Linked DNA regions of Azospirillum sp. TSH100. The main gene of each other region encodes a partner of the protein of the gene in region 2 in a complex. Links are inferred from orthologs where the notes say so. Each region holds a gene or a part of one and is shown on either strand. Other genes may lie near its edges. The genes, in order: uvrB and E6C72_RS12815.

Region 1 (15,574 bases), 370 kb from region 2 along the record:
GAGACGCTGAGGGAACCGAGAATGGACATTCCGCTGTGGAGCCCGAGTGAGGAACGCATCGCGCAGGCCAACCTGACCGCCTTCCGCGAGGCGGCGAATGCGCGCTTCGGACTGCGGCTGGACGATTACGACGCGCTCTACAACTGGTCGATCGCGGAGAAGGAGCGGTTCTGGCGTTTCCTGTGGGAATGGGCTGGGCTGACCGGAGACCTCGGCGCCGTCGACCTGCTGGACGGCGAGAAGATGCCGGGTGCCCGCTGGTTCCCGGAGTCCCGCCTCAGCTATGCCGAAAACCTGCTGGCCGGCGCGCTGAACGACAACGCCGTCGTCTTCTGGGGCGAGGACAAGGTGAAGTACCGCTGGAGCGGGGCGGAACTGAAGGCCACCGTCTCCCGCCTGCAGCAGGCGTTGAAGGCCAAGGGCGTCGGCAAGGGCGACCGCGTTGCCGCCATCATGCCGAACATGCCGGAAACACTGGCGGCGATGATCGCCACCACCAGCCTTGGCGCGGTGTGGTCCTCCTGCTCGCCCGATTTCGGCATCCAGGGCATCACCGACCGCTTCGGCCAGATCGAGCCGAAAGTGGTCTTCGCTCCCGACGCCTACTGGTACAACGGGAAGAGCCACGACGTCCGCGCCAAGGTGGCCGAGGTTCTGAAGGACCTGCCGACCGTCGTCGCCACCGTCATCGTGCCCTATGTCGACAAGGCGCCCAATCTTTCGGCCATTCCCGGTGCCGTCGGCTTCCAGGACTTCATGGCGCCCTACCCGGCGGCCGAGCCGACCTTCGAGCGGGTCGCCTTCGACCATCCGCTGTTCATCCTCTATTCCTCCGGCACCACCGGAAAGCCGAAATGCATCGTCCACGGCACCGGCGGCACGCTGCTCCAGCATGTCAAGGAACACCGGCTGCACTGCGACCTGAAGCGCGGCGACCGGCTGTTCTACTTCACCACCTGCGGCTGGATGATGTGGAACTGGCTTGTGACCGGTCTCGCCAGCGGCACCACTCTGGTGCTCTATGACGGTTCGCCTTTCGCGCCGACCGGCCACATCCTGTTCGATTACGCCGATGCGGAGCAGGTGACCCTATTCGGCACCTCGGCCAAGTTCATCCAGTCGCTGGAGAAGTCGGGGTTGGAGCCGGTGAAGACCCATTCCCTCGCCAGCGTCCGCACCCTGACCTCCACCGGCTCGCCGCTGATGCCGGAGAATTTCGAGTTCGTCTATCGTTCGATCAAGCAGGATGTCCACCTCGCCTCGATCAGCGGCGGCACCGACATCATGTCCTGCTTCGTGCTGGGCAACCCGATCTCCCCGGTTTGGAAGGGCGAGATCCAGACGCGCGGCCTTGGTATGGCGGTGGAGGCCTTCGACGACAACGCCCACGCCGTCCGCGGCGAGAAGGGCGAGTTGGTATGCACCCGCCCCTTCCCCAGCATGCCGATCGGCTTCTGGGCCGATCCGGACGGCTCGAAATACCGCTCCGCCTATTTCGACCGCTTCCCCAACGTCTGGGTTCATGGCGACTTCATCGAGCAGACCGAACATGGCGGCTGGGTGATCTATGGCCGCTCCGACGCGGTGCTGAACCCTGGCGGCGTACGCATCGGCACTGCGGAGATCTACCGCCAGGTCGAACAGCTGCCGGAAATCATGGAAGCGGTCTGCATCGGCCAGGAATGGGACGGCGACGTGCGCGTCGTGCTGTTCGTCGTCCTGCGCGAGGGCATGACACTGGACGAGGCTCTGGCGGGAACGATCCGCAAGCGGATCAAGGACAACTGCTCCCCGCGCCATGTCCCGGCGAAGATCGTGCAGGTCACCGACATCCCGCGCACGCGCTCCGGCAAGATCACAGAACTGGCAGTGCGCGATGCGGTCCACGGCCGGCCGATCAAGAACACGGAGGCGCTGTCCAACCCGCAGGCTCTCGACGAGTTCCGCGAGCGGACGGAACTGAGCGGAGCCTGAGGTGCCGGCGAAGCTGTTCCTCGACCTTGACGGCGTGCTTGCCGATTTCGACCGCGGCGTCGTTGCAGTCACCGGCAAGCGGCCGGAACAGCTGCCAATGAAGGAGATGTGGCGGGCACTGTCCCGCCACAGCGATTTCTTCGGCACGCTGGAGTTCATGCACGACGCGCAGGAGCTTTGGGCCTTCTGCGCACCACACCGCCCGACCATCCTGACCGGTCTGCCGCTGGGCAGCTGGGCACCGGAGCAGAAAAAACGCTGGGTTGCCCGCATGCTGGGGGCCGACGTGCCGGTCATCACCTGCATGGCACGCGACAAGGCACGCTATGCCATACCCGGCGCCATTCTGGTCGACGACCGCGAGAAGGCCCGCGATCCGTGGGAAGCGGCTGGCGGCCGCTTCATCCTCCACCGCAGTGCCGGGCAAAGCATCGCTGAACTGGCGACGCTGGGTTTCTGAAACGGAAAAGGGGCGGCACCCTTTGCCGCCCCCTCCCTCTCAAAAAACCTGTTCACTCGGCAGCCGCCGTCTTGGTCTCCCGGCTGGTCTTCCACAGCGAGACCAGCACGCCGCCGCCGATCAGGGCGAAGGTGACGCCCAGCGCGATCAGGGGATCGGGCTTGCCGAAGACCTGCGTGTAGAAGATCTTGCCGCCGATGAACACCAGAACCAGGGCCAGGGCGTACTTCAGATAACGGAAGCGATGAACCATCGCCGCCAGGGCGAAATACAGCGCACGCAGGCCCAGGATGGCAAAGATGTTGCTGGTGTAGACGAGATACGGGTCGGTGGTGATGGCAAAGATCGCCGGCACGCTGTCGACAGCGAACACCAGATCAGCCAGTTCCACCATGATCAGCGCCAGCAGCAGCGGCGTGGCCGTCCAGCGCATGACGCCGCTGTCGCCCACCGGCTGCTTGACGATGAAGTGATGGCCATGGAACCGGTCGGTGACCCGGATATGGCGCTTCAGGAACCGCAACGCCGCATTGTCGCCGATGTTGGTCTCCTCATCCTTGGCGAACAGCATCTTGATGCCGGTCAGCAGCAGGAAGGCACCAAAGACGTAGAGGATCCAGTGAAACTCGGAAACCAGCGCCGCGCCGGCGCCGATCATCAGGCCGCGCAGAACGATGACGCCCAGGATGCCCCAGAACAACACCCGGTGCTGCAATTCACGCGGCACGGCGAAATAGCTGAAAATCAGCGATATGACGAAGACATTGTCAAGTGACAAGCTCTTTTCGACGAAGAAGCCCGTGTAATACTGCAAGCTGGCTTCCCCGCCCATCGACCACCAGACCCAACCGCCGAACAGCAGAGCGACCGCGATGTAGAAGGCCGAGAGTTTCAGGCTTTCGCCGACGCCGATGACATGGTCCTTGCGGTTGAGAACACCCAGATCGAGCACCAGAAGAGTCAGCACGATGCTGACAAAGATCAACCAAATCCAGACAGGTTTTCCCAAAAATTCGAGGAAAACCATAGAAAGCAAAACATCCATCGCAAAACCCACTTGATGACGCTGCGTTAGCGGAGAGATCAAGCGGTTCCGACATCACGACCGACGCCTCGATCGTCAGAGGGGCCCGGACCCGAACTTCCTGCCAGATGGTGTCGCCCAGGCCGGGGTCAAGATCGGGACAAACAGCGCATGCTTCTGCGGAAGCAAAAAAGTCGGTTTGCCCCTATCGCTGGCCTTTGCGAGTCGCAGGTGCAACAGCGCCACCGGGATGCCGAAGCCCTGGAAAACTGCGGTGATTCCAAACGAAATGCCATCGGGACTCGGCACTTGATGCAGCGACGCCACAGATGGCGAACGAATGACGCGCAAGAAAAACACCATCGGTTGCCCAATCTGTGTTCGCTCTTGTGCGGATGGTGCCGTTCTGCCAATAACTCCGAAAAACCGAAACCAAACCGAACAAATGGAGTTTTGCATGAACCAGGCCGAGCTGATCGAAACCGTCGCCACCAACGCCGGCATCAAGAAGGCCGACGCGGCCAAGGTCGTTCAGGCTGTGTTCGAGGGCATCTCCGGCGCGCTGGGCCGCGGCGAAGATGTGCGCCTGGCCGGTTTCGGCATCTTCGAGGTGGCCGAGCGCGCCGCCCGTGAAGGCCGCAACCCGCGCACCGGCGAAGTGGTGGCGATCGCCGCCTCCAAGGCTCCGAAGTTCAAGCCGGCCAAGCAGCTGCGCGATCTGGTGAACGGCTGAGCAGCCCGTAACCACGTCCTACGGGGAGCGCAGCCATGACCATCGATCAAACCGAACTGCAGTCTCTGACCGCCAAGGTCGTTGCCGCCTATGTCGGCAACAACTCGGTGCCTGTCCAGGATCTGCCCACGCTGATCAACAGCGTCCAGGTCGCCTTCCGCAGCCTGGGCGATGAGAAGCCGGCCCCGGCCAAGGCCGAACTGGTTCCGGCCGTCGCGATCAAGAAGTCGGTCACGCCGGAATACATCGTCTGCCTGGAGGACGGGAAGAAGCTGAAGATGCTGAAGCGGCATCTGAAGACCGTCTACGACATGACGCCGGACGAATACCGCGCCAAGTGGGGCCTGCCGCCGGAATACCCGATGGTTGCCCCGAATTACGCCAAGGCGCGTTCTGAAATGGCGACCAAGCTCGGGCTTGGCCGCAAGCGTGCGGCGGCCGAGTGAGAGCCTTCGCTTCGCTGATCGACAAGGCGCGTCCTTTGGGACGCGCCTTTTTCTTTATCCGACATCCGCATCTCGGCTCGCCGTCGCAATCCACCGCACTCCGCCCGGGGTACCCTGGCCCCCCTCAACGTCCTATGACCAATGTTCGAGTGGTGAAGCGGCTCGGCCTTCCCATCTAGGGTTCCGGTATGGTTGAGGGACCACGGGCGGTCCTATCACCTTCCTCGTCGCAGAGGCATAGTCGCCTCCCGCTATCCCGGTCGACCGGGGACTTGGCTGCCTCCGATCGGTTTCGCGGATGCGGCATAGCGATGTCGGCCGGTCGGAATCACGGCCGACCGATTGGGGAAGAACCGCTCGCCCGGAAGTCACCCGGCCGAAGGTCAGGGGTCATAGGAATGCCTCCTCCTCCGGACTGCCGGTGCGGGTGGAAGAAGAGCCTGGGTATACGCCGAAAAACACCCGGAACACGCCCTTTACAGGGTTGATCCGTCGCATTTCTGCGGCCACATTAGCATTGTCATAAGGACGCAGTTCCTTAAGGCGCCAGGCGAAATACCAACCCAATTACAAACCCATTACAAACCAAGACCAGCCAGAGCCGAAGAGACGGACGATATTCCTGCGTCCGCCAATGGATCATCGCCTCTAGGGCGATCCCCGCCATGGGCCCCGACCGGGCCGGCCTTTGAAATGAGGCTGCCCGGGAAGCGTTGGAGAGGAGGCAATCACGTGCTGAAGAAACTGCTGACCGGTGAAAACGCCAGCCTGACCCGCTACATTGAGGAGTCCAAGCGCTTCCCCATCCTCGCGCCGGATGTCGAGCGGGATCTCGCCATCGCCTGGCGGGAACGCGGGAACCCGCAGGCCCTGGAACAGCTCGTGGGCAGCCATCTCCGTCTCGTGATCAAGATCGCCCGTGGCTTCGGCGGCTATGGCCTGCCGCTGGTCGATCTCGTCGCCGAAGGCAATGTCGGCCTGATGCAGGCCGCCCAGAAATTCGATCCGCAGCGCGGCTTCCGTTTCGCCACTTACGCCACCTGGTGGATCCGCGCCGCGATCCAGGAATACATCCTGCACAGCTGGTCGCTCGTTAAGATGGGCACGACCGCCGCCCAGAAGAAGCTGTTCTTCAACCTGCGCCGCCTGAAAAGCCAGATGGCCGAACTGGAACAGGGCGACCTGTCGCCGGAGACGGTAGCGACCATCGCCGCCGAGCTGGACGTGCCCGAGACAGAGGTGGTCGAAATGAACCGCCGCCTCGCCGCCAACGACAGCTCGCTCGACGCAACGCTTTCGACCGATGGCGAAACCAACTGGCTGGAGCTGTTGGCCGACGACCGGCCAACCCAGGACACCATGCTTGCCGAGGCCGACGAACTTGCGCTGCGCCGCCGGTTGGTCGGGCAGGCGCTGGACCGGCTGGACGCCCGTGAACGCCGCATCCTGTTCGAACGCCGCTTGAAGGACGACCCTTCGACCCTGGAAGCGCTGAGCCAGCAATTCTCGGTGTCGCGCGAACGGGTACGCCAAATCGAGGTTCGGGCCTTCGAAAAGCTCCAGAAGGCGGTTCTGAGCGCCGCGCAGGCCCTGCGCCGCCCGGTGACACCAATGGTGGCCTGATCCACCCTGTTCTCCCGCTGGCGGCCATGGCAGCCGGCGGGACCTGTGCGGGACCGGCTTGGCCGTGCCCCGCATTGTTCCCACGGGCCGTTTGCCCGTCTGTTGCCTCCAGACCTGTCACCTCAATGCCGGCGGCGCCCATGGCTCCGCCGGCCTTTTGTTTCCCGGACTGTGCGGTATTCACTCCATACGACTTGCAAACTGTTCTTTTTATTGCTGATTTTTTATGCCGTGCGACAAAGTGACCGATGCAAAGATACAGATGCCTGCGCATGATGTGCGGCCCGCAGGAAATATTGCATTTTCGCCAATACTTAGTACGCTCGTTATAGTTCAAATGGGAGAGGGGCTCCATGTCGCACGCTGCCCAGACGCAATCGATCATCGACCGCATCACCTTCCTGCGCATTGACGAGGCGACGAAGGCAACATTGCGGGAGTTCCAACCCTATCTGGCGCAGCGGATCGATCAGATTCTGGAGGAGTTCTACGGCTACCTGCGCACGGTGCCTCAGGTGGCGCCAATGTTGGCCAACCCGGCGGTGACCGGCCGCGCCCGCGACCTGCAGAAGCAGCATTGGCTGCGCAACGTCTTCACCGGCACCTTCGACGAGGCCTATGTTAATCAAGTCCTGAAGATCGGCCAGACTCACCAGCGCATCGGGCTTGAGCCGCGCTGGTACACCGGCGCCTACTGCTTCACCCTGAACAAGCTGATCGACTTGGCAACCCAGGTCCACCGCAAGAAGCCGGAAAAGCTGTCGCAGCTTCTCCAGGCCATCAACAAGGCGGTGTTTCTGGATATGGACCTCGCCACCTCCGTCTATATCGACTTGAACACCGCCGCGATCATCGCACGGGAACTGGGCAGCACCGCCGACAGCTTCGAGCGCGAGGTCAAGGGCGTGGTGCAGGCGGTGGCGAGCGCCGCCGAGCAGCTTCAGGGAACCGCCCAGGCGATGAGCCGCACGGCGGAAGTCACCAGCGAACAATCGACCCAGGTCGCCGCCGCTGCGGAAGAGGCATCGGTCAACATCCAGACCGTTGCCGCGGCGGCGGAAGAACTGACTGCCTCCATCGGAGAGATCAGTCAGCAGGTGACCCAGTCGGCGTCGATCGCCAACGCCGCGATGACGGAAGCGGAGCGGACCAACGCCACCGTTCAGGGTCTCGCCGATGCGGCCAGCCGCATCGGACAGGTGGTGAAATTGATCCACGACATCGCAAGCCAGACCAACCTGCTGGCGCTGAACGCCACAATCGAAGCGGCGCGGGCCGGCGAAGCGGGCAAGGGCTTCGCCGTCGTCGCCAGCGAGGTGAAGAGCCTCGCCAATCAGACCGCTAAGGCGACGGAAGAGATCAATTCGCAGATCGGCGCCGTCCAGGGGGCGACCCAGGAGGCTGTCGGGGCCATCCGCTCCATCTCCGGCACCATTGCCCGTATCAACGAGATTTCCACCTCGATCGCCACCGCCATGGAAGAGCAAGGTGCCGCCACGACGGAGATCGCCCGCAATGTGCAGCAAGCCTCGATCGGCACCCGCGAGGTGAGCGAGACCATCACCGCGGTGAATGCATCGGCCGCCAATGCTGGCGAAGAGGCGCGGCAGGTTCTGGAGGCGACCAACGAGTTGTCGCGCCAGTCCGGTACCCTGAAAGCCGAAGTCGAACGCTTCCTGGCCCGCGTCCGCGCCGGCTGATCCGCCCAGCATCATCCTGAATCGGAAAGGGCGCGCTCCCTGGAACGCGCCCTTTCCGATTCAGGATCTGCCGTGATGCGACCGATTATGGCAGCGTGCGCACCACCAGATCACAGATCGGGATATTTTCCGCCTGAGCCGCAAGGCGAACATCATCGGCGCTACGCCAATGGCTGCGGCCACCGAGACTGGCCAGGACACCGCCGCGCATCGCCACGAAAAGCCCAGTACGTCCCAGATTGACGATTCTCATCATGATTTCACCCCGCCCCGTATAGTGCATTTTAGGGAAATTTATCTTATTCTTTCCAAAGATAGCCACGTGATCTCTTCGGGGAGACTTAGCAAAGACCATTCCCAGACGTCAACAAGACATCTGCCACTAAACCAAGCGCAGATTTCATGGAAAACTTCATCTTCGAGTGAATCTTCAATGCAAACACTCTGCCTTCCGAGATAATATTATTTATAGTAAAATTTTATTTTATGCCGAGAACGAGACAGGACCACCTGGCCGAAAGCCTTATCCCGACCGCGCCACGTGGGAACGTCCGCATACCGTGTAGGGTTGTCAATGGAGGCCGTCCCCCGATCGGCGGCATGTTGCGGGAAAGAACCTGCGAGGCATCGGCATCATGGCAACAGCGCGGCGCCGCGCCGACATTTATGGCACGCCCACAAACGACCGCTCCGGCTCGGAAGCGGCAGAAGGCGGCTATGGCGAAAATGGTGATTGCGCGACGCTCGCGCTGCCGCTGACCGTTCGTCAGGCACGACAGGAGGATCTGACGACGCTGGAATGGTACGGCCTGCACACCCCTCATCGCGAGATCATTGCCGGCGCCTTCCGCCTCCAGGAACGGGGGGACGGCGCCATGCTGCTGGCCGACGCGAATGGCTTCCCAGTCGGGCAGATCTGCATCGATTTTCTGCGCAAGCGGCCAAGCGGCCGCGCCACCCTATGGGCCTTGCGGGTGTTCCAGCCCTTTCGCGGGCTCGGCATCGGCGCCCGGCTGCTCCGGGCAGCCGAGCGGGTGGTGATCCAGCGCGGTGTTCCTTACGCTGAACTGGGCGTTGACCGCGACAATGCCGGCGTCCTGCCCTTCTATGAACGGCTGGGTTACCAGCATTGCGGACGGGAGCGCGGGCAATTTCTCTACCACACGCCGGAAGGCCGGCTGGTCCGCGTCGCCATCGACCAGTGGCTTCTGCACAAGCGACTGTCCAAAGACAACGACGCCACCGGCACGGCGTCAAACACCACCAGCCGGATGAATCTCGCCACCGACTGATCCTTATTCCGCCGCCATTGCCACATCGACCATGGCCACACCGCTTGCGGGAGAAACCAGTCGCGCCGCCCGGCGACGCGGCAGGAAGATACGGGCACCATCCAGGATCCCGCCCAATTCGCCCATGGCATCGGTCGCCATGCACAGCGCCACCGGCGGAAGCCAGCGGTCGAACAGTTGCGCTGCCACCTCCGCATCGCCACCCTGCACGGCGGCCAAGGAATCAAGCAAGGCGGCCTCATCGGCACTGATCCGGTTGCAGGCTGGGCATCGGATCTCCGGCCGGCGGGCTCCGGCCACCGCGAAGGTACCGAGCAGAGCGAACAGCGGCAGCAACGCGGTGTTCGGCACCCCCGCCACATTCAGCCCGATGCGCATCGACGCCATCGCCCCGGCAGTGCCGGCGCGAAACCACTGACGCACGCCGGTCAGCAGCGCCCGTTCGGCGGTTGTCAGATCCGCCACCGTCCAGGGCGAGGGCCGCCCCTCTTCCACCGTCCCGCACATGCCGATGCTCCTTCATCCGGTTGCAGAGACATCGTAGCGCCTATCGCTCCTAATTGCGAGTCATTCTTATTTGCGCCTGCGCTTGTGACAAAAAACGGTCGATCGTGACACTGAAAATCGTGGAAAGGTCGCGTTAACGAACCGCGGCAATCCTGAAGCGACTCGCAGTACAGGGGGGATCGCTGGGCATGGGGCGGACGATTCGGGGGATGGTTCTCGGACTGGTCGCGACGATCGGACTGGCTGTTGCCGGGGGCCTGACGGTCGCCCACCCGGCAACGGCACAGATCGTTCTGAAGTCCGCCTATGGCGAGGCATCGCTGGCCGGCCCGGCCAAGGCGCGCGGTGCCGTGGTGTGGAGCCATGGCCGCTCGGTGGACTCCGAAGATTCAGAGGCCCCCACCCCGCTCTACATGAAGGCCCTGCGCGACGCAGGCTGGGACGTCTACCGGCTGGACCGCATGCGGGTCAGCGACACTCTGCCCAACAGCTCCCGCGCGCTGGCCGGCTATTCGGAGACGCTGAAGGCCAAGGGCTATCGCCGGGTCGCCCTGACCGGTCAGTCCTTCGGCGCCTTCATCTCCCTGATCGCCGCCGGCCAGACCAATGCCATCGACGCCGTCGTCGCCACCGCGCCGGCCGCCTTCGGCAACTTCACCGAAGCCTTCGACAGCTACCGCGAGAACGCCGCGCAGCTCTGGCCGATCCTGCGCGAGGTGCGCCGGGCCCGGGTGATGATGTTCTTCTTTCATGGCGACGACTTTGATCCGGGCGGGCGCGCCGAACCGGCCCGCAGCATCCTGAGCCAGCGCGGGCTCGGCAGCCTGATCGTTGACCAGCCGTCGCTGCTGACCGGCCATGGCGCCGCCAACACAGGGCTGTTCGTCCGCCGCTTCGGCGCCTGCATCGTCCGCTTCGCCGAGGAACCGCCGACACCAAACGACCCACCCTGCGACGAATCCTGGGGCCGCAGCCCGAGTGCGGAGATGCTTCAGGCTGCCCTGCCCGGCAACGCCTCGGGCTCCGCCAAGGGCAACGACGCCACCACCGCGCTGCGCCCTTATATGGGCATGTGGTACGGCAGCTACATCAACGGGCGCGAGGTCGCCCTGTCGGTGGAGAAGGCGGAAGGTGACGCCGTCTACGCCGATTATGTGCTGGGTGCCGGCATGGAAGCCGACCAGCCCGCCGAACGGGTCCGCCGCAAGGGCCGGATCGAGAGTGGTGAGCTCGTCTTTGACGAGAAGGGCCGCAACATCCTGCGCTACCGTCTGCGCCCGGATGGCCGTGTCGCCGCCAGTTGGCTGGACAAGGACGGCCATGGCCGGCTGGACACGGTGCTGCGCCGGGTGAACTGATCCGCCCCCTTCGGAGGACGGTCAGCCCTCAGCCAGGAAGCTGCGGACGATGGAGATCTGTTCGTCCGTCATCAGCGACGGGGCGTGGCCGATGTTGGGGATTTCCACCACCCGCACCAAACCGGCCGCCCCCGGTCCCCGTTCCGCCATCCGTGCCGCCGTCTCGGCACTGAGAAGATCGGAATCCGCGCCGCGCAGCACCAGCACCGGGCAGTGCACACGGTCCCACAGCGCCCACAGATCGACATCACCGATCGGCGCGGTCTTGAAGGCATCGCCGATTGCCGGATCGTAAGCCAGTCGGAAGCGACCATCGGGCAGCGGCCGCGCACTGTGCTCCGCCATATGGCGCCAGCATTCGTCGCTGATCGTGCCGAATCCCATCAGGACGAAGCGCAGGTAGGATTCCAGCGCCGGCAGATCCTCGAACACCGGGTCCTTCCCGACATAATCGGCGATCCGCTGCAGGCCGGCCTGGGCGATGAAGGGGCCGACATCGTTGATGACCATGCGGCGGATCGGACTGTTGGCCTGCGCCGCCAGCGTCATGCCGATCAGTCCGCCCATCGAGGTGCCGACCCAGTCCACCGCATCCACCCCCATGCGGGCGATCAGCGCCACCATGTCGGAACAATATTGCGGATAGCCGTAGAGCGCCGGCACCGGAAGCCAGTCGCTGCGCCCGCGCCCGACGACGTCCGGGCAGGCGACGCGCCAGCGATCTGCCAGCCCCAAAGCCAGCCGGTCGAAATCACGGCCATTGCGCGTCAGTCCATGCACGCAGACCGCCGTCCGTGCGGCATCGTCCCGTCCCCACTGGGTATAGGCAATCTTGTGGAACCCGGCGGCGCTGAGGCCGAGGACGCTGCGTTCGGACATCGGCACGGGCGGGCACTCCTGTTGAGGCTGGATCAGACTATCCCTTTTTCGGCGATTTGCCGGCGCGAGGCAACTCCGCCTCGACAGCACCTTCCACCGCAGCACGAATGGCCGGCATCGCCGATGACGGCTCCGTCACCGACGCATCGAAGGGATGGCGGGTGTTGTCATAGATGCGGCGGATGATGCGGACGTAGTTGCGCGTCTCGTCATAGGGCGGCACGCCCTTGTAGCGGTCGACCGCCCCCTCCCCGGCATTGTAGCCGGCCAGCGCCAAGGTCACGTCACCCTGGAAATAGGCCAGAAGCCAACGCAGATACTTCACCCCGCCGGTAATGTTCTGCTTGGGATCAAAGACATCGCCGACGCTGAAGCGGTCGGCCGTGTCAGGGATCAACTGCATCAGGCCGGCGGCATCCTTTGGCGAGACCGCGTCGGTGCGGAAGGCGCTTTCCGCCTGGATCACAGCCAGCACCAACGCCGGATCGAGGCCGTATTTCGGCGCGATGGAATTGACCAACGCCACCACCTCGGACGGCGGTGGCCCGACTTCGCGCACCGGACCGCCGCCGGGACGGCACCAGGGACGGATGCGCCCCATGCGGCCGGGAACGTAATTGACCAGCCGCCGCGCCTCCGGATGCCCACGCGACGCGGCCGCGCGCAGCCAGGCGGTGCCGAGCCGCCGGTCCTTGCGAACACCCTTGCCGAACAGATAGCGACGGGCCAGCCGGAAGGCGGCATCGGCATCGCCCTGCTCGGCCAGTTCACAATCACCGGATTTGGCACCGGGTTTGATCTTCGGCGAGGGTGGCGGGAGTTCCGCCACCGCCTTCGGTTTCGCCGCGGATTGGGCGTCCGCCGTCTTGGCGATGGATGCCGATCCGCCACCGACGCCCCACAGCGCCAGCGCGATCAGCGGCACCATCACGACACGACGAAAAAACACCCCACACCCCTTTTTGCAATCCCGCGTCACGCTACGGGAAGCGGAAGTATGGTGATGCAACCTGACGACGACAAGGGGCGCAGGTCAGGGACCGCGGCGGCGACGGCCCTGCTTCTTCGGCGCCCCTTCAGGGATGCCGCGCCCCTGGCGGGCGCTGCTGATGCCGATGCTGCCGGGAGTTTCCAGCCCCAGATCCATCGCCTCCAGCCGGCGAAGTTCGTCGCGCAGGCGGGCGGCCTCCTCGAATTCCAGATCGGCGGCGGCGGCGCGCATGCGCTTTTCCAGATCGGCGATGACACTCTTCAGGTTATGCCCGACCAGCTCATTGGCGTTCAGGCCCGTCTTCACCGTCACGTGGTCGCCACGCTCGAACACGCTTTCCAGGATGTCGCCGATCGCCTTCTTTACCGACTCCGGCGTGATGCCGTGTTCCAGATTATAGGCCATCTGCTTTTCACGGCGGCGGGCCGTCTCATCGATGGCGTATTTCATGCTGTCGGTGATCTTGTCGGCGTAGAGGATCGCCCGTCCGTCGACGTTGCGCGCCGCACGGCCGATGGTCTGGATCAGCGAGGTTTTGCTGCGCAGATAGCCTTCCTTGTCGGCGTCCAGGATCGCCACCAGAGCGCATTCCGGGATGTCCAAACCCTCGCGCAGCAGGTTGATGCCGACCAGCACGTCGTAGGCGCCGAGCCGCAGGTCGCGGATGATCTCGATGCGCTCCAGCGTCTCCACGTCGGAGTGGATGTAGCGCACGCGCAGGCCCGCCTCGTGCATGTATTCGGTCAGCGCCTCCGCCATCTTCTTGGTCAGGGTGGTGACCAGCACCCGATAGCCCTTGGCGACCACCTCCTTGCACTCGCCGATCAGGTCGTCGACCTGGGTCTCGGTCGGGCGGATGATCACCGGCGGATCGATCAGGCCGGTCGGGCGGACCAGCTGTTCGGTGAAGACGCCGCCGGTGCGCTCCATTTCCCATGGGCCGGGGGTGGCGGATACGAAGACCGTCTGCGGCCGCATGCCCTCCCACTCCTCGAACTTCAGCGGGCGGTTGTCCTTGGCGCTGGGCAGGCGGAAGCCATAGTCGGACAGCGTTGACTTCCGCATCAGGTCGCCGCGGTACATACCGCCGATCTGCGGCACCATGACGTGGCTTTCGTCGACAATCAGCAGCGCGTCACCCGGCAGGTACTCGAACAGGGTCGGCGGCGGTTCGCCCGGCGCGCGGCCGGTCAGATAGCGGGAGTAATTCTCGATGCCGGCGCAGGAGCCGGTGGCCGCCATCATCTCGATGTCGAAGGTGGTGCGCTGTTCCAGCCGTTGTGCCTCCAGCAGCTTGCCCTCGGCGGCGAACTCCTCCAACCGGTCCTTCAGATCCTTCTTGATCTGGCTGATCGCCTGATTCAGCGTCGGCTTTGGCGTCACATAGTGGCTGTTCGGATAGACGCGCACCGCCTCCAGCGCCGCCAGCTTCTCCCCGGTCAGCGGATCGATCTCATGAATGCCCTCGATCTCGTCGCCGAACAGCGAGATGCGCCACGCCCGGTCTTCCATGTGGGCCGGAAACAGTTCCACCGTATCGCCGCGCACGCGGAACAGACCGCGGCCGAAGGCGGCGTCGTTGCGCTTGTATTGAAGCTCCGTCAGCTTGCGCAGAAGCTCCGGTTGGGCGATCACTTCGCCCTTGCGCAGATCGACGGTCATCTCCGAATAGGTCTCGACCGAACCAATGCCGTAGATGCAGGACACCGACGCCACGATGATGACGTCGTCACGCTCCAGCAGAGCCCGCGTCGCCGAGTGGCGCATACGATCGATCTGCTCGTTGATCGAGGATTCCTTCTCGATGTAGGTGTCGGTACGCGGAACGTAGGCCTCCGGCTGGTAATAGTCGTAGTAGGAGACGAAGTATTCCACCGCGTTGTTCGGGAAGAACGACTTCATCTCGCCATACAGCTGTGCCGCCAGGGTCTTGTTGGGCGCCAGGATCAACGTCGGCCGCTGCACCGTCTGGATGACGTGTGCCATCGTGAAGGTCTTGCCCGACCCGGTGACGCCCAGCAGCACCTGATCCTTCTCACCCTGGCGCAGGCCGGCGGTCAGTTCCGCGATCGCATTCGGCTGGTCGCCCGAAGGCGTGAACTCCGACGAGATGACGAACTGTTTTCCGGCTTCCAGCTTCGCGAGCGGCCTCGCAGGAATGGCGGACAGGACAGGGCTTGCCATGGGGCGGCGATCCGATCAGAGGAGGGGTACGGAACGGGAACCGATTATATGGCCGCAACGCCCCCGTCTGTCGAGCGTGGGCTGAGCGCTATTCACAATAGGAAACATCACCGGTACCGGGCTTCCGCTTGCCGAGCGCGTCCCCGTCACAACCGGATACGGGAGTATTGGGCCAAGAAAATCATCCAGAGATCGATGAAACATTCGCTTGGCACCTCTATCTTGAGCATCGCAATAGGTTATGGCACTATCCTATTTGGACCTATTTGGAGAATGAAGCTGATGCGCCTTGCGGAGCAGGTCCGGTCAACTCGACTGAAGATCAACTCCACTAGACACCGCGTCAATGCCTCGACCGACGATCTTTACGTGTATCCGGCGGAACCTTTCATGTCAGATAAGT
Region 2 (11,126 bases):
TCGGCCATGAAGGGCTTGGTCATCTGCTTCATCCTCGGTCCCGCCTCTCGGAAACGGCCGGCTGTGGCCTGTGGTGATGGATGTCTGGTCGCGCGTCTGTTCTGCGTTCTGATCGGTTGACCGCCCTCCATCCGGCCATCGGCAGGCTGGGTCGGTCAATCCGGGGAAACCCATGAGGCTCTTCGGCCCCGGGACCGCCGGCACGGCGGCCCAAGCCCGTCGTTTAGCCGAACAGGGCGTCGATGGCGGCCTGATCCAGCGGAACCGGGGGCTCGGCCGCTGCGGGTGGTGGCGGCGGCGGGGCGGGCTTGGCGGCGGCCTTGGCCTTCGGGGCGGCCCCCGGCGGCTTCGGCACCGGCTTCTTGGCCGGAGCCGGGGCAGGCGCGTCGAACATGCTGTCGATGTCGGACTGGCTAGCCACCGCGGGGGCGGGCGCCGGCGAATCGAACATGCTGTCGATGTCCGCCTGACTGGCCTTCACCGGAGCCGGAGCGGGCGCGTCGAACATGCTGTCGATGTCCGCCTGGCTCGCCTGGACCGGTGCCGGCGGCGGCGGAGGTGGCGGCGGTGGCGGCGCGACCGGAGCCGGCGCCGGGCTGTCGAACATGCTGTCGACATCGGCCTGGCTGACGCCGTGACCGTCCAGCTGCGGACCGTTCAGCAGATGGGCGTCGGGACGGGTGTCGGTCTGCTCTTCCTTGACGATGATGCCGGCCAGCCCATCCTCGCCCCAGATGCTGATCATCGCCATCACGCGCTGCTCGATGTAGCGGAGCGCGTTGACGACCTTGCTGGTGCGCTGGCCGGTCAGATCCTGGAAGGAACAGGCGGTGAAGATGTCGTTCACCTGGGTGTCGATCTCGCCGCACATCGCCGGATCGGCGCCGCTGGCGCGAAGCTTGCCCGCCAGATCCATCAGCCGCTCGGCGGCATTCAGGATCTCGAAGGACGCGCGCTCGGTCGAGATGACGATGGCGTCCAGCTCGTTGGTGGCCGACAGGATCTTGTCGCCCGAACCGTCAGGCGGCCGCAGCGCCGCCACTTCCCGCCTCGCCTGCTCGATCGAGGCGGCCATTTCCATCAGTTCGCGGCGCAGGACGCCGACATGCTTGCCGGCCTCCACCGCCTCGTTCTGCCGGTTCCAGGAGTCGCGGAACTCCTGAAGCATGGCGCGCACTTCTTCCGTCGCGGCCCCGAGGGACCGCCGGTGGAGCCGCCGCAGGAAGGCCCTGCCCTTCGCCGATCGGGCGATGGCGTCCTCGATCTGCTCGAACTCTTCATCGGACAGCTGCGGAAGCTGCTCCAAACCGGTCCACTCCCCAAACTGAATGCGCCGGCCGCCGCACTGACCCGGACGGCCGAACCGGGCGCCGGACGGCTGCGGCCGTCCCTGCTGCCCCACATCGCAAACCCGAAGATCAGCCGCCGATGACGGCCTGGATCTTCTGCTTCAGCGTGTCGGCGTTGAAGGGCTTGACGATGTAGTTGTTCACGCCGGCCTGCTTGGCGGCGATGACGTTCTCGGTCTTGCTCTCGGCGGTGACCATGATGAAGGGCGTTGCCGCCAGCTTCGCATCCGCACGGATTTCCTTCAGGAGCTGCAAGCCGGTCATCGGCTCCATGTTCCAGTCGGAGATGATGAGGCCGAACTTGCTCTCACGCAGCTTCGCCAGCGCCGACACGCCGTCGCCGGCCTCGTCGATGTCGGTGTAGCCGATCTGGGTCAACAGGTTCCGCACGATGCGCCGCATGGTGGCGTAATCATCGACGACGAGGATCTTCATCTAGACGTCTCCGCAATAATCCGTTGCCGGTGTCTGTCCGGCCGTTACGCCCACCCGGCGCGGGGGCTGCGCCGTAATCCGGGAAGTGATGCCGACTGTAGTGCCCTAACTGCCGCCAAAAGTCATCCCCTTGGGTCACACTGAAGCAGCTGGGTAAAGAACGTGTTACCACGGGTGGCAACATCTTGCGGAATCAGGGGCGCCCCCAGCCTCCGGCCGACAATTGATACAGCCGCCCGCTCCGATCACAGCGGAGCGGTCGCCTGCGCCAGCCAGGCGTGGGCCGCATCATCCAGCAGCGGCGCCAGCGATTCGCGTACCCGCGCATGATAGGCGTCGACCCAGGCGGCCTCCGCGTCGCTCAGCAGCGCCCGCTCGATCAGCGCGCGGTCGATCGGCACCAGGGTCAGCGGCTCGAACTCCAGCACCGGCCGTTCGGCCCCGGCCAGCTCGCCAGCCGCTTCGCCGACCGGTTCCACCGGCCGGACGACGATCAGGTTCTCGATCCGGATGCCATAGGCGCCGGTCTTGTAATAGCCCGGCTCGTTCGACAGGATCATGCCCGGCTGCAGGGCCACGCTGTTGCCGACCTTCGACACCCGCTGCGGCCCCTCATGCACCGACAGGAAACTGCCGACGCCGTGGCCGGTGCCGTGGTCATAGTCCAGGCCGGCCTGCCACAACGGCAGCCGCGCCAGCACGTCCAGCTGCGAGCCCGTCGTGCCGCGCGGGAAGCGCACGGTGGACAGCGCGATGTGGCCCTTCAGCACCCGGGTGAAGCGGTCACGCATCTCCGCCGCCATCGCCGGATCGGGATCGCCGACCGCCAGCGTGCGGGTCACGTCGGTGGTGCCGTCCAGATATTGCGCACCGCTGTCCAGCAGGAAGATGCCGCCCGGCTCCAGCCGGCGGTCGGTCTCCGGGGTGACGCGGTAATGCACGATGGCGCCATTCGGTCCGGCCCCGGCGATGGTGTCGAAGCTGACGCCACGGAACCGCTCGTTCTCCCGCCGGCAGGCCAGCAGCCGCTCCACCACCGCCAGTTCGGTCAGCGTGCCCTTCGGCGCCTCTTCGGAAAACCAGTGCAGGAAGCGGACGAGGGCGGCGCCGTCACGGACATGCGCGGCACGGGTGCCGGCCAGCTCCGCCGCGTTCTTGCAGGCCTTGGGCAGGGCGCAGGGGTCGCCGTCGCGCTCCACCTTCGCGCCGGCCAGATGCAGCCGGTCGACGATCCAGGCCGAGGTGCAGGTCGGGTCGGCCAGCACACGGGCGGAACCGCGGGCGACGGCGTCCAGCGCCGGCCCGAACTCCTCCACCGGCCGCACCCTCACCTGATTGCCCAGATGGGCACGGGTCTGCGGCGCCAGCTTGCGCGGGTCGAGGAACAGCTCAACCGACGCATCGGCGGACAGGATCGCGAAGGACAGCGGCAGCGGCGTGCAGGGCACGTCGGCACCGCGGATGTTCAGCAGCCAGGCGATGCTGTCCGGCTGGGTCAGCACCGCGGCGGCGATGCCCTTCTGCCCCAGTTCGTCGGCCAGCCGGGCCCGCTTGTCGGCGGAACTTTCGCCGGCGAAGGCGTCATCCTGGGGCACCACGGGGGTCAGCGGGGCCGGCGGCTGGCCCTGCCACACCGAATCGAGCGGGTTGTCCTCGCACGCCACCAGCAGGATGCCGGCGCGTTCCAGCGCGGCGCGGGTCTTCTCCACCCAGCCGATGGTGTGCAGCCAGGGATCGAAGCCGAAGCGTCCGCCTTCAGGTAGGGCGGCGACGATCCAGTCGGTCAGCGGATCGTCGATCAGGTGCTTGTACTCGTACAGATCGGCCGGAACCTCGCTGCGGACCTGGAGGGTGTAGCGGCCGTCGACGAAGATCGCGGCATGCCGGGCGGTCACCACCGCGTTGCCGGCCGATCCGGTGAAGCCGGTCAGCCAGCCCAACCGCTGGGCGCGCGGCGGCACATATTCACCCTGATGCTCGTCCCCGCGCGGCACGATGAATCCGTCGAGATCGCGGCGCTTCAGCGCGGCGCGCAGGTCGGCCAGCCGCTGCGCGGGGCCTGGTCCGGCCGTCGGCGCCTCGCCGGCCAGCAGCGCCTTCAACGCCTGGAGCTGTTCGGCCAGCACGGGCGGAAGGCTTTCGCCGACCAGCAGGGTCCAGGCGGCGGGCTCCTCCCCCTCGGGCGCCGCCAGCACGCCGGCCAGCAGGGCGCGCACATCGGCGGGCGACCGGCCGGTCCCGGCCTCGGTCAACAGGGTCGCAAGGGCGTCGTCGCCACGATAGGCAGCGGAGGGAATCGCGCTGGGCACGGAACCTGTTCCTCGGAAGAGTGAATCCTATCGCCACAGGCTAGGCACCCCGCCGGCCGGGCGCAAGCGGCGGGGTGGCGGCTATGCCGGTCGGGGTGGGCTACCCCACCCCGTCAGACCGGCAGCCCCGCATCGTCCGGCAGCCCGAGCCGCTCCAGCACGCGCTTGCGCGCCTCGCCGCGCTCGACGTCGGAGACGTGCAGCAACCCGCCGATCCGCCGCAGCAGGCTCGATTCCAGGTCGTTCAGAACGCCGTCGGCGTAGGCGACCTCCCACAGCATCTCGATGATCCAGAGGCGGTGGCCGGGCGGACAGCGGTCCATGATGACGCTGACGTAGCGGAGGTAGGGCGACACGTCCTCGGTGTCGAACACCGCGGCGGACAGCAGGTCCTGCGCCTCTTCCTCGCTCAGCTTGAAGTGACGGCGGGCGACCGAGAGGATGCGGTCGCGCTCCGCTTCGGAGATGGTGTCGTCGGTGCGTGCGGCCTCGACCATCAGGGCGGCGGCGGCGGCTTGCAAGGCGTCCTCGCCCGGATCGACGCCGTCGTCGCCCGTGAACAAGGACCGGATGCGGTTCAGCATGGTGGCTCCCCAGAAACGTGTCTGACCATCGTCCCTAGGGGAAGTCGCATCACGGCCCTATGGTTTCAACGGCCCCCGGATTAACGCTTGACCACAAGAGTGGTCCACTCCCCGACCGGAATGCGGGCGACCAGCCGCAGTCCCTGGTTGCGGTGGGCCTGGATGACATGGCGTTCCTGCCGGTTCAGCAGCCCGGCCAGCACGGCATAGCCACCCTTCTTCAGATGGCGGCGCAGTTGCGGCGCCATCCGCGACAGCGGGCGGGCCAGGATGTTGGCGGTGATCAGCGTGTAGGGCTTGTGCCGCCCGACGATCGGGGTGTGGTAGCCGTCGCCGCCCTGGGCGCGGATCATGGTCTTCTGCCCGTTCAGCGCCGCGTTGATGCGGGTGACGCGCACCGCTTCGGGGTCGATGTCGACGGCGGTCACCGGCACGCGCCAGCGCTTGGCCACCGCCAGCGCCAGGATGCCCGAGCCGCAGCCCATGTCGAGCGCGCCGCGCCGTCCGCCGCGCGGCAGCTTCAGATGGCGCGACAGCCGGTCGAGCGCCTGGAGGCAGCCGTTGGTCGAGCCATGCTCGCCAGTGCCGAAGGCGGTGGCGGCGTCGACCAGCAGCGGGATGCTGCCGGCCGGCACGATGCCCTCATGGTGGGAGCCGTGAACGAAGAAGCGCCCGGCGCGAATCGGCGGGAAGCCCTGATAGCTGTGCGACACCCAGTCGATCGGCGGCAGGTTCTCGATCGCCAGCCGCGGTTCCTCGATCCCCAGGGCCTTGGCCAGCACCGCGACGCGGGATTGCAGGCGCGCCTCGTCGGGGGCGCCGTACAGGGTCGCCTCGACCAGCCAGTTGCCGCCTTCCTCCAGTTCGAAGGTCGACACCGCATCGGCATGGTCGCCCACCGCCTCGGCAAAGGCGGGCGCATGGGCTTCGGGAACGACCAGCGCGATGCGCCAGAGCGGGGTTTGCGACATGACAGGGGCTTTCCGACGACGACGCGAGAACAGAAGCGGCGTTTTTAGCATCAAGCCGGAAAGAGACCAAGGATTCCGGAGGCCTCCTCGCTTCGCTGAGAACCCCTACCGGCCCGTCAGCCGGTCGGCGATGTCGTGCATGCCCTGGGCGCGCAGCACCGACTGGCGGTGGCGCAGCAGCCGGCGTTCCAGCGCCCTGTCCATCGCCGCGCCGCCAAGCGTCGTGCCATCGGCCCCCTTCAGCCGGTCGGCGATGTCGCGGGTCAACATCCCGTCCGCCTTGGCGTCGCGGCGGTCGAGCGGCTGGTCGCCGGCAATGCTCTGGCGCAGCCGTTCCAGCAGGACGGTCCGGCTCTGCGGCGCCCGGCCTTCCAAAGCGAGCCGGCAGACCCGGCGCAGCGAGGCGGCCATCGGCGCCAGTGCCGGCTCGGGATCGCGGTCGAACAGGGCGTCGGCCAGCACGCACAGCCCGGCATGCAGGCTGGGCTGCGCTCCCAGCAGTTCCTTCACCGTATCGGCGGACCCCATGATGTCTGCGACCACCCCGTCCAGCAGGGAGAGATGCCGCGGTTCGGCATCCTCGCCCATCATCGCCAGCAGCAGGTCCAGCTTCCCGGCCAGCGCTCCGCCGACCTCCAGATGCTGGGACAGCAGCACGAGGAACAACGCGTCATGGCCCTCCGCCCCCACCGCCTCGTCGATGGCGCCGCTGGTGCCGGGCAGGTCGGTGGAGTCGAAACGCGGCAGCCTGCGCCGTTCGGCCAGCGTGTCGCGGGCGAACCCGCTGACCGCCTCGACCAGCTGGCGCAGTTCGCGGGCGCGGCCGGCATGGGAGACGCTGTGGAGATCGGCATGATGGCGGGCGACGGCGTGGATGGCAGCGCCCAGCAGCGCCCCCTGCTCCTCCAGCCGGCGGAACAGCGGCCAGGAATGCAGCAGCTCGGTCGGGGTGATGCGCTGGGCATCCAGATAGGGGCGGAGCAGCCTGCCGATCACCACCCGGCTCTCGAAGCCGCGGAGGTCGTCCGGCGTGCGGCAGAGAGGCGCGCCGTCCGCCGTGCCGCCCAGGGTCAGGCCCTTGCGTTGGGGCTGGGGAACGGTCTTGTGCAGGATCACGGTTTCCAGCGAGAGGCCGGCGACGGTGCGGAACTTCACCACCTTCGCCTCCTCCACCCCGGAAGCCGCCAGCTGCGAGCGGGCGGCCGAGAGCGCCGACTCCTGGTCGGTATAGGCCCCTTCGATGCGCCAGCGGCCTTCGCGGCGGCTCTGAACCTCGTAACTGACGCTGCCCGTTCCGAACACGGTGGATGGCCTCCGGCTCCGTTTTACCGCCGCAATCTTCGGCGGTAACGGCTGCCGCGGCTGTGACGGCCATCACAGTGCGGCAACCGGCCAGCCTGTTTGGTTCAGCCCGCCCCGTCGGCGGGCTGACCTCGCTTTAGCCCGCCTTGTCGGCGGGGACCACGAAGCTGTCCATCACCTTCTTGCTGCCGGAATGGTCGAAGTCGATCTCCAGCTTGTCCTCCGACACGCCGACGACGGTGCCGTAGCCGAATTTCTGGTGGAAGACCCGCGCCCCCTTGGCGAAGGGCGCATCGGGCCGGGGCCGCGGCGCCACCGCGTAGGCGCCCTGGTCCAGCGTGATCGTCTTGGGCGCCGGTGCCTGCCGGGTAGAGCCGCGGAACTGGAAGCCGCCGCCGCCATATCCCCCCGCCCCGGCCCCGCCGAATCCACCGCCGAAATTCCCACGGCCGCCACTGCCGGCGAACAGGCCGTTGGCGGCCTCGGCCTCGACATTGTCCTGCGGGATCTCCTCGACGAAGCGCGACGGCACGGCACTGACCCAGTTGCCGTACAGCCGCCGGTTGGCGGCATGACTGACATAGGCGCGGCGCCGCGCCCGGGTCAGGCCGACATAGGCCAGCCGCCGCTCCTCCTCCAGCCCGGCGATGCCGGTCTCGTCCAGCGCGCGCTGGTTGGGGAACACGCCCTCCTCCCAGCCCGGCAGGAAGACATGGTCGAACTCCAGCCCCTTGGCGCCGTGCAGGGTCATCACCGTGACCTGCTCGATGCCGGCGGCCTCGGCGTTCTCCATCACCAGCGCGACATGCTCCAGGAAGCCCGGCAGGTTCTCGAACTCCGCCATGGCGGTGATGAGTTCCTTCAGGTTCTCCAGCCGGCCGGGGGCCTCGGGCGTCTTGTCCTCCTGCCACATGCGGGTGTAGCCGGACTCGTCGAGGACGGTGCGGGCGAGCTCGGTGTGCGGCACCGTCGCCATCAGCGTCCGCCAGCGGAAAAAGTCCTGCAGCAGCCCGCGCAGGGTGGCGCGCAGCTTCGGCTTCAGCTCGTCCGTCTCGGTCAGCGCCCAGCCGGCCTCGGTCAGCGACAGCCCGCGCGCACGGGCGGCGGTGTAAAGGCTCTGCATCGCCGCCGGACCGACGCCACGCTTGGGCAGATTGACGATGCGCTCGAAGGCGAGATCGTCGTCGCCGGAATTGACCACGCGGAAATAGGCCAGCGCGTCGCGGATTTCCTGCCGCTCGTAGAAGCGCGGACCGCCGAGCACCTTGTAAGGCAGGCCGAGCGTGATGAAGCGTTCTTCAAACTCGCGGGTCTGGAAACCGGCGCGGACCAGCACGGCGATCTGCGACAGCGGCGTGCCCTTGCGCTGGAGCGTCTCGATCTCCTCGCCGACCCAGCGCGCCTCCTCCTCGCCGTCCCACACCGCCTTGACCTTGACCGGCTCGCCGCCGTCCGCCTCGGTCCACAGCGTCTTGCCCAGCCGACCCTGGTTGTTGGCGATCAATCCGGATGCCGCCGCCAGGATATGGCCGGTGGAGCGGTAGTTCTGCTCCAGCTTGATGATGGTGGCGCCGGGGAAGTCGGTCTCGAAGCGCAGGATGTTGCCGATCTCGGCACCGCGCCAGGCATAGATCGACTGATCCTCGTCACCGACGCAGCAGATGTTCTTGTGCGCCTGGGAGAGGATGCGCAGCCACAGATACTGCGCGACGTTGGTGTCCTGATATTCGTCGACCAGCACATACTTGAACTTGCGGTGATACTCCGCCAGCACATCCGGATTGTTCTGGAAGATGGCAAGGTTGTGCAGCAGCAGATCGCCGAAGTCGCAGGCGTTCAGGGTGCGCAGGCGCTCCTGATAGGCGCGGTAGATCGCCACCACCCGGCCGCCGGCCACCTCGCCGCCATCGGCGTCGCCCAGCCGGTCGGGAGTCAGCCCGCGGTCCTTCCAGCGTTCGATGGCGCCCAGCACCTGACGGGCCGGCCACTTCTTCGAATCGATGTTCTCGGCTTCCAGCAACTGTTTGATCAGACGCACCTGATCGTCGGTGTCGAGGATGGTGAAGTTCGACTTCAACCCGACCAGCTCGGCATGGCGGCGCAGGATGCGGGCGGCCAGCGCGTGGAAGGTGCCGAGCCACCAGCCCTCCGGCTCGATCCCCACCAGATGGGCGACGCGCTCGCGCATTTCGCGGGCGGCCTTGTTGGTGAAGGTCACCGCCAGGATCTGGAAGGCGGCGGCGCGCCGGGTCATCAGCAGATGGGCCAGACGGGTGGTCAGCACCCGCGTCTTGCCGGTGCCGGCGCCGGCCAGCACCAGGACCGGACCGTCGAGCGCCTCCACCGCCGCCCGCTGGGTCGGATTCAGCCCGTCCAGATAGGCGAAGCGCTGTGCCGCAGCGGGATATCCGGCATCCGAAAAGCCCGAGGCAGCGGCGGGAGCGGCGTGGCTCAACGGATCATCATCATAAGCGTCTGACATGGCGTCCCGGCCTGGGGATGGACGAAAAAATCGGCGAGAGCATGAAAATGCGCCCTCGCGGCTGGAACGTATACAGCACAGAACGGCCCCGCACGACCCCCGTCAGTGGCGGCACACCCGGTCGGAGCGCACGAAACGATACGCCCACGCTTATGCCAAAGGGCGACTTTCCCGGATATAGGCCCCCAACGATCGGGCGATGACGTAGTTCTGTCCCGGCGATGCCGTTCGGCAGGAAAGTCACCGGACACTGTAGTCCGGGACCACGACGAAGTCACAGACCCGCCGTTAACGTTTTCCCCTTTTCTGTCACAGGCAGTTATTCCAACTGACCATAACTATCCCCGTTATGTCCTCATCTTGTCTTATGCAGGCTTACGGCATATGCCCATTGCTCGACGCGAAATTTACCTAAGCGAAATTTTGCGCCGCGCAAATCGGGGGTATCTATGGATCACAACGAGGCACCCCCGAACCCTGAGGGGGAGCGGACCGGACGCGGGAGCGGAAGGTCGGGGATGCCTCCGAAGCGCCATCCGGCGCCACTTTGATCGGAACGGAACAAAAGGCGGGCTGAGACCATGGATGCCATCAACGTTTTCCTCATCGATGCCAACAAGCTTTTCCGTGAGGGCATGAAGCGTCTGTTCGAAGGCACCTCGTTCAACGTCGTCGGCGAGGCCGGCAGCCTGCGCGAGGGTCTGTCGACGCTCGGCACCGGCAAGACCCCGGACCTGATCCTCATCGACCTGCCCAGCGGCGCCGACGAGGAAGTCGATGCGATGCGCAGCCTGCGTGAGGATCACCCGTCGATCCGGATCGTCATTCTGACCAACGATCTGGACACCCGCCGCCTGTCGGCCGCGCTTGGCGCCGGTGCCGGCGGCTATCTGCTGAAGGACATCGCCTGCGAGGCGCTGATGCAGTCGCTCAAGCTGGTGATGATGGGCGAGAAGGTATTCCCGACCCATCTGGCCGAGCTGCTGGTCAGCGGCCGCACCGAGGACATGGGTGCCGAGCTGCCGACCCGCCGCAAGGGTCTGTCGCAGCGCGAGGTGCAGATCCTGCGCTGCCTGCTGAACGGCAACAGCAACAAGATGATCGCCAACCACCTGAACATCACGGAAGCCACCGTGAAGGTTCACCTGAAGAGCCTGCTGCGCAAGATCAACGCCTCCAACCGCACCCAGGCCGCCATCTGGGCGCTGAACAACGGCATCGGCGATCAGGCCGCCGAGACCGGCGTCGCCGCCACCGTCTGATCCCCACCCGATCCAGCATACCGCTCTGCCGAAAGGCCCCGCCCGCCTTCCGTTCCGGCCGTCCGCCCCTTCCATCCGGGGCAGGCGGCCGGCGGAGCGGAGCGTTGCCTTTTGCAGCGCATTTCCGTTTGCCGCGCCCGGAAAGGGGCCGCGGACGCAGGCATAGAGGAAGCGGTCTAAGACCAAAAGCGAACTACAGCGCGGGAATGGCGGTGCCTATGTGAACTGCGGGCCGATGACGCCATCCCGGTGTGAGATCGCCGCAACCTTCTGGAAATGCCCGCGATGAACGTGCTGATCGCCGACGATCACCTGCTGTTCCGAGACGGTCTGCGCCGGCTGCTGGCGCAATTCGACGCCGACATGACGTTTTTCGAGGCCAGCACCTATGACGAGGTGCGGGCGCTCTGCGACGGCACCAGACCCTTCGAC

The links.
Region 1: the proteins of E6C72_RS12815 (region 2) and uvrB are in contact, whole or in part, in a crystal structure (PDB 7EGT), measured with the Thermus thermophilus proteins. The link is inferred for Azospirillum sp. TSH100 from one-to-one orthologs. Residues at the interface, in WP_096412145.1 of Thermus thermophilus: His654, Arg656, Phe657, Gln666, Asp668, Glu669, Lys680, Arg681, Leu682, Ser683, Lys685, Tyr686, Ala687; in WP_096411307.1 of Thermus thermophilus: Glu23, Leu25, Arg26, Asp27, Gly28, Glu29, Arg30, Phe31, Arg55, Glu326, Asp327, Phe328, Glu379, Ser382, Gln383, His398, Gly400, Arg401.

Annotation. Positions count from the first base shown.
Region 1 is NZ_CP039634.1:2,323,168-2,338,741, forward strand. Bases 12,601-15,574 are described here. They hold uvrB (excinuclease ABC subunit UvrB), read right to left. Parts: upstream 15,172-15,574; coding sequence 13,030-15,171; downstream 12,601-13,029. Other genes in these bases: E6C72_RS11065 (lytic transglycosylase domain-containing protein), read right to left, coding at 12,601-12,945; E6C72_RS11075 (sensor domain-containing diguanylate cyclase), read left to right, coding at 15,445-15,574. In the rest of the region: E6C72_RS11005 (acetoacetate--CoA ligase), read left to right, coding at 22-1,974; E6C72_RS11010 (hypothetical protein), read left to right, coding at 1,976-2,434; E6C72_RS11015 (TerC family protein), read right to left, coding at 2,487-3,479; E6C72_RS11020 (HU family DNA-binding protein), read left to right, coding at 3,916-4,191; E6C72_RS11025 (MucR family transcriptional regulator), read left to right, coding at 4,227-4,637; RNA polymerase sigma factor RpoH, read left to right, coding at 5,370-6,260; E6C72_RS11035 (globin-coupled sensor protein), read left to right, coding at 6,614-7,960; E6C72_RS11040 (hypothetical protein), read right to left, coding at 8,046-8,282; E6C72_RS11045 (GNAT family N-acetyltransferase), read left to right, coding at 8,596-9,252; E6C72_RS11050 (hypothetical protein), read right to left, coding at 9,256-9,759; E6C72_RS11055 (alpha/beta hydrolase), read left to right, coding at 9,969-11,117; E6C72_RS11060 (alpha/beta fold hydrolase), read right to left, coding at 11,139-11,996; more of E6C72_RS11065, read right to left, coding at 12,034-12,600. UniProt on the Escherichia coli protein: The UvrABC repair system catalyzes the recognition and processing of DNA lesions. A damage recognition complex composed of 2 UvrA and 2 UvrB subunits scans DNA for abnormalities.
Region 2 is NZ_CP039634.1:2,700,083-2,711,208, forward strand. What follows is about bases 6,760-9,797. They hold E6C72_RS12815 (ATP-dependent helicase), read right to left. Parts: upstream 9,433-9,797; coding sequence 7,087-9,432; downstream 6,760-7,086. Other genes in these bases: E6C72_RS12810 (hypothetical protein), read right to left, coding at 6,760-6,950. In the rest of the region: E6C72_RS12780 (hypothetical protein), read right to left, coding at 1-23; E6C72_RS12785 (protein phosphatase CheZ), read right to left, coding at 224-1,306; E6C72_RS12790 (chemotaxis response regulator CheY), read right to left, coding at 1,419-1,784; E6C72_RS12795 (M24 family metallopeptidase), read right to left, coding at 2,030-4,093; E6C72_RS12800 (TerB family tellurite resistance protein), read right to left, coding at 4,207-4,677; E6C72_RS12805 (50S ribosomal protein L11 methyltransferase), read right to left, coding at 4,758-5,648; more of E6C72_RS12810, read right to left, coding at 5,754-6,759; E6C72_RS12820 (response regulator transcription factor), read left to right, coding at 10,014-10,694; E6C72_RS12825 (response regulator transcription factor), read left to right, coding at 10,980-11,126. UniProt on the Escherichia coli protein: A helicase with DNA-dependent ATPase activity. Unwinds DNA duplexes with 3'-5' polarity. Translocates on single-stranded DNA with 3'-5' polarity. Initiates unwinding more efficiently from a nicked substrate than double-stranded DNA.